DNA from 3 places in the Enterobacter sp. WI-ESBL-E8 genome. Region 2 is predicted to be linked to each of the others. Evidence: predicted binding sites of a transcription regulator. Region 2 holds the regulator's gene; each other region holds the start of a gene.
The links. Region 2 encodes PurR, which represses purine synthesis genes. Its sites were predicted from a motif close to CANGCAAACGTTTGCNTG; they were not measured.
Positions count from the first base shown of each region.

Region 1: a site for PurR is predicted at 2,476-2,493, ahead of purM (phosphoribosylformylglycinamidine cyclo-ligase). Genes of this name have one in related genera too.
Region 3: a site for PurR is predicted at 2,127-2,144, ahead of cvpA (colicin V production protein). Genes of this name have one in related genera too.

Region 1 is NZ_JBRWXJ010000001.1:3,591,294-3,595,506, reverse strand. It holds gene ppk1 (polyphosphate kinase 1) at 1-532, opposite strand, end outside; gene purN (phosphoribosylglycinamide formyltransferase) at 740-1,381, opposite strand; gene purM (phosphoribosylformylglycinamidine cyclo-ligase) at 1,378-2,415, opposite strand; gene bglK (beta-glucoside kinase BglK) at 2,662-3,555, shown strand; gene ACWHWP_RS16980 (6-phospho-beta-glucosidase) at 3,566-4,213, shown strand, end outside.
Region 2 is NZ_JBRWXJ010000001.1:2,035,770-2,039,982, reverse strand. It holds gene sodB (superoxide dismutase [Fe]) at 1-322, shown strand, start outside; gene ACWHWP_RS09745 (MFS transporter) at 361-1,527, opposite strand; gene cydH (cytochrome bd-I oxidase subunit CydH) at 1,691-1,780, opposite strand; gene purR (HTH-type transcriptional repressor PurR) at 2,078-3,103, shown strand; gene punR (DNA-binding transcriptional activator PunR) at 3,121-4,032, opposite strand; gene punC (purine nucleoside transporter PunC) at 4,148-4,213, shown strand, end outside.
Region 3 is NZ_JBRWXJ010000001.1:3,465,682-3,469,894, reverse strand. It holds gene folC (bifunctional tetrahydrofolate synthase/dihydrofolate synthase) at 1-1,257, shown strand, start outside; gene dedD (cell division protein DedD) at 1,247-1,945, shown strand; gene cvpA (colicin V production protein) at 2,200-2,688, shown strand; gene purF (amidophosphoribosyltransferase) at 2,722-4,213, shown strand, end outside.

The DNA of each region.
Region 1 (4,213 bases), 1.6 Mb from region 2:
TGTCGGACGGGATCTCCAGCAGCGCGTAACGGATAGACTCACCGCGAATGATCTCCACCGCCAGGTAGGTGTAGTCATCTTTCAGGAACTGCACCAGATCGGTTTCGCGGTTGATCAGAATCGGGGTAATGTGCTGGCGCAGATAGTGTTTGAAGTAGTGGCGCAGCCAGTTTTGCTGGTTAACGGAAAGCTGGCGTTCGTTAATCAGGAAGATTTGATTACGCGCCATTTCCAGCAGGAGTTCGTTATACAGGCCGTCAAATTCCTGATCGGCTTTCAGCACGCGAGACTGGATTTTGCCCAGCAGATGACGCGAGTGAGAGTTTAAGCCCTGTTCTTCGCTAATGATGATGCGCCTTTTCAGCTCGGCAAAGCGAACCTTATAGAACTCATCCAGGTTGTTGGAATAAATGCCCAAAAAACGCATGCGCTCGATCAGCGGGTTACTTTTGTCAGCCGCTTCCTGGAGTACACGTTCGTTGAATGCTAACCAGCTTAGCTCTTTCTCGATATATAACTTTTCCTGACCCATTACAGCTCACACTCCAGTTCAATCACAGGACGTGGTAAATCCGTCTCGTCCTTATTATGGCGAGCATTTCCACGATATGTCCAACAGTGCCAGAAAAGTATGACAGTTATTTTTTTTGTTGGGGATTTTAGAAGGTTGGAGAAGGGAATATCGGGTAATGCAATGCACAGGTCGGGTAAGCGCGGCAGCGCTACCCGACATATCCAACTACTCTTCCGCCGCATAACCCTGCGGGGGTAACTTAACGCCATCCAGCCAGGCTGCGCCGTCGCGCATTGCCAGACGCCCGTCAACAAACCAACTGACCACCAGGGGGTAAATGGCATGCTCCTGGCTCTGCACGCGTTCGGTCACCTCTTCTTCGCTGTCGCCGTCAAAGACCGGGACTTTCGCCTGCAGGATCACCGGACCGCCATCCAGCTCGTCGGTAACGAAATGCACGGAGGTGCCATGCTCTTCATCGCCGTTTTCCAGAACCTGACGATGGGTATGCAGGCCGGGATATTTCGGCAGAAGCGAAGGGTGAATATTCAGCAGACGGCCTGCGTAATGCGCGACAAAAGCCGGGCTCAGAATACGCATATACCCTGCCAGCACCACGACGTCAGGGGCGTAGGCATCAATCTCCTGAACCAGCTCGCGGTCAAAGGCTTCGCGACCGGCAAACTGGCTGGCTTCCAGCGCGTGCGCGGGAATATTCGCTTCCCGCGCGCGCTCAAGGCCGAACGCATCGGCCTTGTTGCTGAATACTGCCCGAATGGTGCCGTTGATTTTCTTCTGTTTGCAGGCGTCAATTATCGCCTGCAAATTGCTTCCGTTGCCGGAAATGAGCACCACGATGTTTTTCATTCAATGACCACACGCTGTTCGGAATCGGAAGCTTTAATCGTACCGATTTTCCACGCGTTTTCACCTTTCTCTGTCAGCAGCTTAACCGCTTTATCCGCTTCGCTTGCCGGCAGGGCGATAACCATACCTACGCCGCAGTTAAAGGTGCGATACATTTCGTGAGAGCTCACGTTGCCTGCGGTCTGCAGCCAGTTGAAGACGGCTGGCCACTGCCATGACGATTCGTCGATCACCGCCTGCGTGTTATCCGGCAGCACGCGCGGAATGTTTTCCCAGAAGCCGCCGCCGGTCAGGTGAGCGATAGCGTGAACGTCGACGTTCTCGATAAGCTCAAGCACGTTTTTCACGTAGATGCGTGTCGGCGCCAGCAGATGGTCGGCCAGCGGTTTACCTTCAAGCTCGGTGGTCAGTGGGTCGCAGCCGCTCACCTCAAGGATTTTACGCACCAGAGAGTAGCCGTTAGAGTGCGGGCCGCTGGAGGCCAGGGCGATCAGCACGTCGCCATCGGCCACTTTGCTGCCGTCGATAATTTCTGATTTTTCTACCACGCCGACGCAGAAGCCTGCGACGTCATAATCTTCACCGTGGTACATGCCCGGCATTTCCGCGGTTTCGCCGCCGACCAGCGCACAGCCTGACTGCAGGCAGCCTTCGGCGATGCCGTTAATCACGCTGGCTGCGGTATCCACGTCCAGTTTGCCGGTCGCGTAATAGTCGAGGAAGAACAGCGGCTCTGCACCCTGAACCACCAGGTCGTTTACGCACATCGCGACCAGATCGATACCGATCGTGTCGTGACGTTTTAAATCCATCGCCAGGCGCAGCTTTGTGCCTACACCGTCAGTACCCGAGACCAGAACAGGTTCACGATATTTTTGCGGCAGCGCGCACAGTGCGCCGAATCCACCCAGACCACCCATCACTTCCGGGCGGCGGGTTTTTTTCACCACACCTTTGATTCGGTCAACCAGCGCATTACCTGCGTCAATATCAACACCGGCATCTTTGTAGCTGAGAGAAGTTTTGTTGGTCACGGCTCAAGTCCCCACGCGATTGCATAGCTAGTAAGAAAAATCGGCGCAATTCTAACAGTCCAGGCAAACGTTTGCGAGCCTATTCTCGGCGAGAGGATTTTTTTTTCAGTTGCGTCCCGGACGGCGCGCAAACTTGATTCCGTTCACGAAAATGAAACCGGTTTCGGCGATCTGCTTGCAAGCGGTTTGCGGAATGAACATCATAAACTGAAACCGGTTTCAGTTTCATTCAGGAGGGATGAAGGCATGAACATCGCCGCATTTGATATTGGTGGCACTGCATTAAAAATGGGTATCGCGACGGGGCAGGGAGCGCTGCTGCAGAGGGATAAGGCCGCCATTAAGAACAGCGACGGCGAGGCCATCCTTTCGCAGATGCTGAACTGGGTGGCGGCGCATCCCGGGCTTGCGGGGATCGCCGTCAGCGCGCCGGGGTATGTGAATCCGCATACCGGGTTTATCGAGATGGGCGGGGCGATTCGCCGCTTCGATCAATTCGCGATGAAAGCCTGGCTTGAGGCGCAGACGGGATTACCGGTCACTGTCGAGAATGACGCTAACTGCGTGCTGCTGGCGGAGCGCTGGCAGGGCAAGGCGACGGATATCGACAACTTTCTGGTGCTGACTATCGGCACCGGGATCGGCGGGGCGATTTTCTGCAACGGCAAGCTGGTTCACGGGGCGCGTTTTCGCGCCGGGGAATTCGGCTACATGCTCACGGAAAGGGCGGACTCAAGACGCGTTGCCCGCCACTCCATGAATGAAAACTGCACGTTACGCACCCTGCGCAAGCGTTACGCCGATTGTCACGGGCTGGCGCTGGATGACGTGACCGGAGAAGCCATTTTTGACGGTTATGACGCAGGCGACGCCGCGTGCCGTCGCCTGGTGGATGATTTTCTTAACGGCATTGCGATAGGTCTTTATAACCTGGCGAATGTTTTCGATCCGCAGACCATTTTCATTGGCGGCGGAATTGCGGAGCGGCCCGGTTTTATGGATTTGCTCCGCACCCATCTCGCGTGGTTTGGCATCGCGGATATCGCCGATGTTGTCAGCCACGGCAACCGCGCCGGGTTAATTGGCGCGGTTTACCACTTCAGACAGCAGTATCCGTCAGCAATCCGCAACATCGAATGAGGGAAAGAGTATGTCAGGATTTAAAGCAGGTTTTCTATGGGGCGGCGCGGTTGCCGCGCATCAGCTGGAAGGCGGCTGGAAAGAGGGCGGCAAAGGGGTGAGCGTCGCCGACGTCATGACCGCCGGCGCGCACGGCGTACCGCGTGAAATCACCAACGGCGTGCTGCCCGGGAAAAACTACCCGAACCACGAAGCCATCGATTTCTACCATCGCTATAAGGAAGACATCAGGCTCTTTGCCGAGATGGGGTTCAAATGCTTCCGTACCTCTATTGCCTGGACGCGTATTTTCCCCAAAGGGGACGAGCGGGAGCCTAACGAGGCGGGTCTGAAGTTCTATGACGATCTGTTCGACGAATGCCTGAAATACGGCATCGAGCCGGTTATCACGCTCTCTCACTTCGAAATGCCTTTCCATCTGGTCACGGAGTACGGCGGATGGCGCAACCGCAAGCTGATCGACTTCTTTGTTCGCTTCGCACACGTCGTTTTCCAGCGCTACCAGCATAAAGTGAAGTACTGGATGACCTTCAACGAGATCAACAACCAGGCCAACTTCCACGAAGACTTTGCGCCGTTTACCAATTCCGGGCTGAAGTATGAGCCGGGCGAAGACCGCGAGCCGGTGATGTTCCAGGCCGCGCACTATGAGCTGGTG
Region 2 (4,213 bases):
TGAGCCTGCCGGTGAACTGGCTGCCGCCATCAACGCCGCATTTGGCAGCTTCGCGGATTTCAAAGCGAAGTTCACCGATGCCGCGATCAAGAACTTCGGCTCTGGCTGGACGTGGCTGGTCAAAGAAGCTGATGGCAAACTGGCTATCGTTTCAACGTCTAACGCGGGCACCCCGCTGACCACCAGCGCTAAGCCGCTGATGACCGTAGACGTTTGGGAACACGCTTACTACATTGATTACCGTAACGCGCGTCCTAACTACCTGGAGCACTTCTGGGCGCTGGTTAACTGGGACTTTGTGGCGAAGAACTTCGCCGCGTAAGAGACACGCAGAAGGGCTCGCCCTTCTGCGTTTTTGGTTTATTCAGCAGCGCAGGCTGCTTCCGGCTGTTTACGACCCGACATCATCACCAGCAGCAGGCCGAGGGCGGCAATGATTGCCCCCATCACCGGCACAAAGCTGTACCCCAGCCCCCCTGAAATCACGGCCCCACCGGCCGCCGCACCGAGTGCATTGCCCAGGTTGAAGGCACCAATATTGACCGAAGATGAGAGACCCGGCGCTTCATGCGCGACACGCATCACGCGCATCTGCAGCGGTGGAACCACGGCAAAGGTTGCGGCACCCCAGACGACCATCGCAATGGCGGCCCCATACTCATTACGCGCCAGCCACGGAATGGCGATCATGATGACAATCAGCAGGGTTAAGAAGCCCTTCAGCGTCCCGCTCACGGAACGGTCGGCAAATTTCCCACCCAGATAGTTGCCAATCGAGAAGCCCACGCCAATCAGCACCAGCATTGCGGTAACAAAGAGAGGCGTCGCGTGGGTGATGTCATGCAACACCGGCGAAATGTAGGTGTAAAGGGTGAACATCGCCCCTGCCCCCAGGACGGTGGTAAGCAGCGCGGAGAGCACCTGCGGGCGCATCAGCACCGAAAGCTCTCTGCGCACGTCAGGACGTTCCCCCGCGCTGCCTTTTGGCAAGGAGAAGAACAGCGCCACCATGGCAATCACGCCTAGCCCGGCGGTCGCCAGGAAGGACATACGCCAGCCGATCGCTTCACCCAGCCAGGTCGCCGCAGGCACCCCGCCAATGTTGGCAATCGTCAGGCCCATAAACATGGTTGCCACGGCGCTCGCCTGCTTGTGTTTTGGCACCACGCTTGCCGCCACGACCGACCCCAGCCCAAAGAACGCGCCGTGGTTAAGGCTGGTCAGAATGCGTGACAGCATCAGCGTGGTGTAGTCCGGCGCAATGGCGGAAAGCACGTTGCCCAGGGTGAAAATCGCCATCAGGAAAATCAGCGCATTGCGGCGCGCGCGGTGCGAAAGGAGAAGCGTCATCAGCGGCGCGCCTACCATCACGCCGATTGCGTAGGCGCTGATTAACATGCCTGCAGCAGGGATCGAGACGTCCACGCCCCGGGCAATAACAGGCAGTAACCCCATCGGGGAGAATTCAGTGGTGCCAATCCCAAAAGCGCCAATCGCCAGGGCCAGCAGGGGAAAATTGATTTTCATGCGTCAACTCCGGATGCCGTGTCATGTGGTGACACAGAACAAAGAAGCCGAAAGCATGACATCAATCACAAAAAATGAGAAGTTAACAAAATGGCAAAAGATTTTTGCATGAGAAGTAACAATTGGGGCGATCGGGAGGGAGAACGCTCTCCCTCCGCGTAAATCAGTGCAGCGCAGCCGTCAGACCGGCAGCGACAATCAGAGCCAGCACAATAACGGTGGTGAACAGCGAAAACTTCAGATCGGAACTCATCAATTTTTCTCCTTTTAATCCCCCCACGAAAAGTGAGCCTGCTCATTTTTGCACAGTTTACGTCAAAAATCTTCCTGGATTTAAACTGATAAACACTTTACCTCTTCCCCTTTTCATCAAGATAGGACAAAATTCCACGCTAAATTTATTAGCGTACCGGCCATTGACCCCCTCCTGACGTCCCGTGTCGTTTTCCCGGCGTGCCGCAACTTAACATTGCGAAATAAGGGTGAGAGAAGGCAAACGTTTACCTTCAGGTTTTTCAGGAGCTTAGGATATGGTCTGGAGTGACATTTAATGGCAACAATTAAAGACGTAGCAAAACGCGCAAACGTTTCCACTACAACCGTATCACATGTTATTAACAAAACCCGCTTCGTGGCGGAAGAGACGCGCAATGCCGTCTGGGCCGCGATCAAAGAGCTGCACTATTCGCCAAGTGCGGTTGCGCGAAGCCTCAAGGTTAATCACACCAAATCTATTGGATTGCTGGCCACCAGCAGTGAAGCGGCCTATTTTGCCGAGATCATTGAAGCGGTTGAGAAAAACTGCTTCCAGAAAGGCTATACCCTGATTCTGGGCAACGCGTGGAACAGCATTGAAAAACAGCGCGCCTACCTGTCGATGATGGCGCAAAAGCGCGTTGATGGCCTGCTGGTGATGTGTTCCGAGTATCCGGAGTCCGTGCTGTCCATGCTCGAAGAGTATCGCCATATTCCGATGGTGGTGATGGACTGGGGCGAAGCGCGCGCGGACTTCACCGATTCCGTTATCGATAACGCCTTTGAAGGCGGCTATATGGCCGGTCGTTACCTGATCGAACGCGGTCACCGCGAGATTGGCGTGATCCCGGGTCCGCTGGAGCGCAACACCGGCGCGGGCCGTCTGGCCGGCTTCATGAAAGCAATGGAAGAAGCGCTGATCAACGTGCCGGAAAACTGGATCGTGCAGGGCGACTTTGAGCCGGAGTCGGGCTACCGCGCTATGCAGCAGATCGTCTCCCAGCAGCATCGTCCGACCGCCGTGTTCTGCGGGGGCGACATCATGGCGATGGGCGCGCTCTGCGCCGCCGATGAGCTGGGCCTGCGCGTACCGCAGGATATTTCCGTGATCGGGTATGATAACGTGCGTAACGCGCGCTACTTTACGCCAGCGTTGACCACCATTCACCAGCCGAAAGATTCGCTGGGCGAAACGGCCTTCAATATGCTGATGGACAGGATCGTCAACAAGCGCGAAGAGTCGCAGTCCATTGAAGTTCACCCGCGCCTTATCGAACGCCGTTCCGTTGCGGATGGTCCGTTCCGCGACTACCGTCGTTAATCGCTCTACGGGGCCAGCTACGCTGGCTCCCGTAACCACTCTCGGTTGAGCGTTTCGCTGTCTCCCAGATAATCCAGAAGCCAGTCCATGGCGGGTGAGACGTCATTTTGCTGCCAGGTGAGGCAGCAGGCCGCATCCGGGAAGGGATTCTCCAGCGTCAGTTCAACCCATTCTCCGGTATCGATTTTTGGGCGCGCAAAGTGCACGGGCACCATCGCGACGCACAGCCCGGCGCTGAGGCACGTCGCCGACGATTCCCAGTCAGGGGCCACCACCCGCCGCTGGTTATCCAGAAGCCAGGTGATACGCTTGGGTAATGAACGGGAGGTATCCTCCAGCACCAGTGAAGGCCAGTTGCGTAGCGTATCGTCGCTCAACGGCCCTTCCATTGCCGCCAGCGGATGATCGCGTGCCACCACGCACTTCCAGCTCAGCATGCCCATATCGCGAAAGGCGTAACGTCCCCCGACCGGGATCGCCTGCGTGGCCCCAATCGCCATCTCTGCCCTGCCGTCCGCCAGCGCATCCCAGACGCCGTTGAACACCTCCTGCGAGACCCGCAGCTCCACGTCAGAAAAATGCCGATAGAAATCGACGATCATTTGCCGGGTGCGTTCCGGCTTAACGATGTTATCCACCGCGATGGATAGATGTCCCCGCCAGCCGTTGGCGATCTGCTGACACTGTTCGCGGGTGATCTGCATTTTTTTGATAACAGAACGCCCTTCCTTCAAAAACCACGCGCCTGCGGGCGTTAATTCCACGTCGCGATGGCGCCGCTCAAACAGCGGCACCGCCAGCCACTCTTCGAGCTGACGCACGGTGTAGCTGATAGCCGAAGGGACGCGGTGCAGCTCCTGCGCCGCACCGCTAAAGCTGCCGTTACGCGCGACAGCATCGACCACTTCAAGAGAATAATCTGACCACATTTTCTGCCTGCAAAATTTTTGAATGCACCCGCCAAATATTAGCGTTTCACAAGCGGCTTTGCACTCCCTACACTCAGCGCCAACGTACACCTGCCTCCTTAAGGAGAATAAAATAATGCAACCCAGGAAAGGTTTTTTAGTCTGGCTCGGCGGCTTAAGCGTGCTGGGCTTTTTGGCCACC
Region 3 (4,213 bases), 1.4 Mb from region 2:
AGCATTCCCCAAGCCACGTCGCCCCTGGCCGCGTGGCTTTCTTATCTGGAAAACCTGCACAGTAAAACCATCGATATGGGGCTTGAACGCGTCAGCCAGGTCGCCGCGCGTCTTGATGTGCTCAAACCGGCACCTTTCGTGTTTACCGTCGCGGGCACCAACGGCAAAGGTACCACCTGCCGTACCCTGGAATCCGTGCTGATGGCTGCGGGTTACAGGGTAGGCGTTTACAGCTCTCCACACCTGGTACGCTACACCGAGCGGGTGCGCGTGCAGAACGGCGAACTGCCGGAATCGGCGCATACGGCGTCGTTCGCGGAAATTGAAGCCGCGCGCGGTGAGACCTCATTAACCTATTTTGAATACGGTACTCTGTCGGCGCTGTGGCTGTTCAGGCAGGCGCAGCTGGACGTGGTGATCCTTGAGGTCGGCCTCGGCGGTCGTCTTGATGCGACCAATATGGTGGATGCGGACGTGGCGGTGGTCACCAGCATCGCGCTGGACCATACCGACTGGCTGGGTCCGGACCGGGAAAGCATTGGCCGCGAGAAGGCCGGTATTTTCCGGGCCAATAAGCCTGCCGTGGTCGGCGAGCCGGATATGCCACACACCATCGCTGAGGTGGCACACGAGAAGGGCGCGCATCTGCTGCGCCGCGGCGTTGACTGGCAGTATGAAGTACGTGATAACGCCTGGCGCTTTAGCGATGCACAGGGCGCGCTGGACAACCTGCCGCTGCCGCAGGTGCCACAGCCTAACGCGGCGACTGCCCTGGCGGCACTTCGTGCGAGCGGCCTTGCGATCAGCGAGCAGGCGATCCGCGACGGCATACAGAACGCGATTCTGCCCGGGCGCTTCCAGATTGTCAGCGAGTCACCGCGTTTGATACTGGACGTGGCGCACAACCCCCATGCGGCGGCGTATCTCGCGGAACGTCTCAAATCGTTACCAAAAACCGGGCGAGTGCTGGCGGTTATCGGTATGCTTCATGATAAAGATATCGGCGGGACGCTGGCCTGCATGGAGAGTGTGGTCGATAGCTGGTATTGTGCTCCTCTGGAGGGGCCGCGCGGCGCGACGGCTGAGCAGCTGATGGAACATCTCGGCAAAGGCGCAATCTACAGTAGCGTGGCGCAGGCCTGGCATGCCGCGATGGCGGATGCTAAACCAGAAGATACCGTGCTGGTGTGTGGTTCATTCCACACGGTGGCACATGTCATGGAAGTGATGGACGCGGGGAGAACCGGTGGCGAGTAAGTTTCAGAACCGTTTAACAGGAACCATTGTGCTGGTCGCGCTCGGGGTGATTATTCTCCCGGGTCTGCTCGACGGGCAGAAAAAGCATTATCAGGATGAGTTTGCCGCTATTCCGCTGGTCCCTAAACCGGGCGACCGCGATGAGCCGGATATGCTGCCGGCGGCGACGCAGGCGCTTCCTGCTCAGCCACCGGAAGGTGCGGCGGAAGAGGTGCGTGCGGGCGATGCTGCAGCGCCGTCGCTCGATCCGTCTCGCCTGGCGGCAGCGAGCAACAGCGACATCGATCCTGTGCCGGTAGAGCAGCCTAAGCCTGTTGAAAAACCGAAGCCGGTCGACAAACCGCAGCCGAAACCGCAGCGTGATAAAACGGCAGAACAGCTTGCCGCGGCGTCAGAGACGCCTCCGCCAGCGAAACCGGCTCAGCAAGAGGCCGCTGCCCCAACGGGTAAAGCCTACGTTGTACAGCTGGGCGCGTTGAAAAATGCCGATAAAGTCAATGAGGTGGTGGGTAAACTGCGCAGTGCGGGATATCGTGTTTACACTTCACCAACCACGCCGGTGCAGGGTAAAATTACCCGTATTCTCGTGGGGCCAGAAGCGTCTAAGGACAAGCTGAAAGGTTCGCTCGGCGAGCTGAAGCAGATCTCCGGCCTGAGCGGCGTAGTGATGAGCTACAGCGCGAACTGATAAAATCTTGCCCCTCACCCTAACCCTCTCCCCAGAGGGGCGAGGGGATAGTTTGCTCCCTCTCCCTTGAGGGAGAGGGCTGGGGTGAGGGGGAACGGCAGACGTCCAAAGAGACGTAATAAGCCACGGCGTTGAACATTTTTTCAGCGCCTTTTTTATTTACGCGGGGGAAGGAAATCCCTACGCAAACGTTTTCTTTTTCTGTTAGAATTCGCCCCGAACTGGATGACAGGGCGTTAAATCGTGGGACACATATGGTCTGGATTGATTACGCCATCATTGCGGTGATTGGTTTTTCCTGTCTGGTTAGCCTGATCCGTGGCTTTGTTCGTGAAGCGTTATCGCTGGTGACATGGGGTTGTGCTTTCTTTGTCGCCAGTCATTACTACACTTACCTGTCTGTCTGGTTCACGGGCTTTGAAGATGAACTGGTCCGAAATGGAATCGCCATCGCGGTGCTGTTTATCGCGACGCTGATTGTCGGCGCTATCGTGAATTACGTGATAGGTCAGCTGGTCGAGAAAACCGGTCTGTCAGGAACGGACAGGGTGCTCGGGATCTGTTTCGGGGCATTACGAGGCGTGCTGATTGTGGCCGCGATCCTGTTCTTCCTGGATACCTTCACCGGGTTCTCCAAAAGCGAAGACTGGCAAAAATCGCAGCTCATTCCAGAGTTCAGCTTCATCATCAGATGGTTCTTTGACTATCTGCAAAGCTCGTCGAGTTTTTTGCCCAGGGCATAAACCCTGAGATGTGGCTTAACGAGGAAAAGACGAATGTGCGGTATTGTCGGTATCGCCGGTTTCATGCCGGTAAACCAGTCGATTTATGACGCGTTATCGGTGCTTCAGCACCGTGGGCAGGATGCTGCGGGTATCATCACCATTGATGCAAACAACTGCTTCCGTTTACGCAAGGCGAATGGCCTGGTAAACGATGTGTTTGAAGCCCGCCATATGCAGCGTCTGCAAGGTAATATGGGTATCGGTCACGTTCGTTATCCTACTGCTGGCAGTTCCAGCGCTTCTGAGGCACAGCCTTTCTACGTCAACTCACCGTACGGCATCACGCTTGCTCATAACGGCAACCTGACCAACGCGCACGAGCTGCGTAAAAAGCTGTTCGAAGAGAAACGTCGCCACATTAACACCACCTCTGATTCTGAAATCCTGCTCAACGTGTTTGCCAGCGAGCTGGATAACTTCCGTCACTACCCGCTGGAAGCCGACAACGTCTTTGCTGCTGTCGCAGCGACAAACCGCCAGATCCGCGGAGCGTACGCCTGCGTCGCGATGATCATCGGTCATGGCATGGTGGCCTTCCGCGATCCAAACGGCATTCGTCCGCTGGTGCTCGGCAAGCGCGACCTCGGCGATGGTCGTACCGAATATATGGTTGCCTCTGAAAGCGTGGCGCTGGATACCCTGGGCTTTGAGTTCCTGCGTGACGTTGCGCCGGGCGAAGCGGTCTATATCACCGAGAAGGGCCAGCTGTTTACCCGCCAGTGTGCCGATAACCCGGTCAGCAACCCGTGCCTGTTTGAATACGTTTACTTTGCCCGCCCGGATTCCTTCATCGACAAGATTTCCGTCTACAGCGCGCGCGTGAACATGGGCACCAAGCTGGGCGAGAAGATTGCCCGCGAGTGGGACGATCTTGACATCGACGTCGTCATTCCTATCCCGGAAACCTCCTGCGATATCGCGCTGGAAATCGCCCGCATTCTGGATAAGCCATACCGTCAGGGCTTCGTGAAGAACCGCTACGTTGGCCGTACCTTTATCATGCCGGGCCAGCAGCTGCGTCGTAAGTCCGTGCGCCGCAAACTGAACGCCAACCGCGCCGAGTTCCGCGACAAGAACGTTCTGCTGGTGGATGATTCCATCGTTCGCGGCACCACCTCTGAGCAAATCATTGAGATGGCGCGCGAAGCGGGTGCGAAGAAAGTCTACCTGGCCTCTGCGGCCCCGGAGATTCGCTTCCCGAACGTGTACGGTATTGATATGCCAACCGCCAACGAGCTGATCGCACACGGCCGTGAAGTGGACGAAATTCGCCAGATCATCGGTGCCGACGGCCTGATTTTCCAGGATCTGAACGATCTCATCGACGCGGTGCGCGCCGAGAACCCGGATATTCAGCAGTTCGAATGCTCTGTGTTTAACGGTATTTACGTGACCAAAGACGTTGACCAGCAGTATCTCGACTATCTGGATTCGCTGCGCAACGACGATGCCAAAGCCGTTCAGCTGCAAAACGATCTCGAAA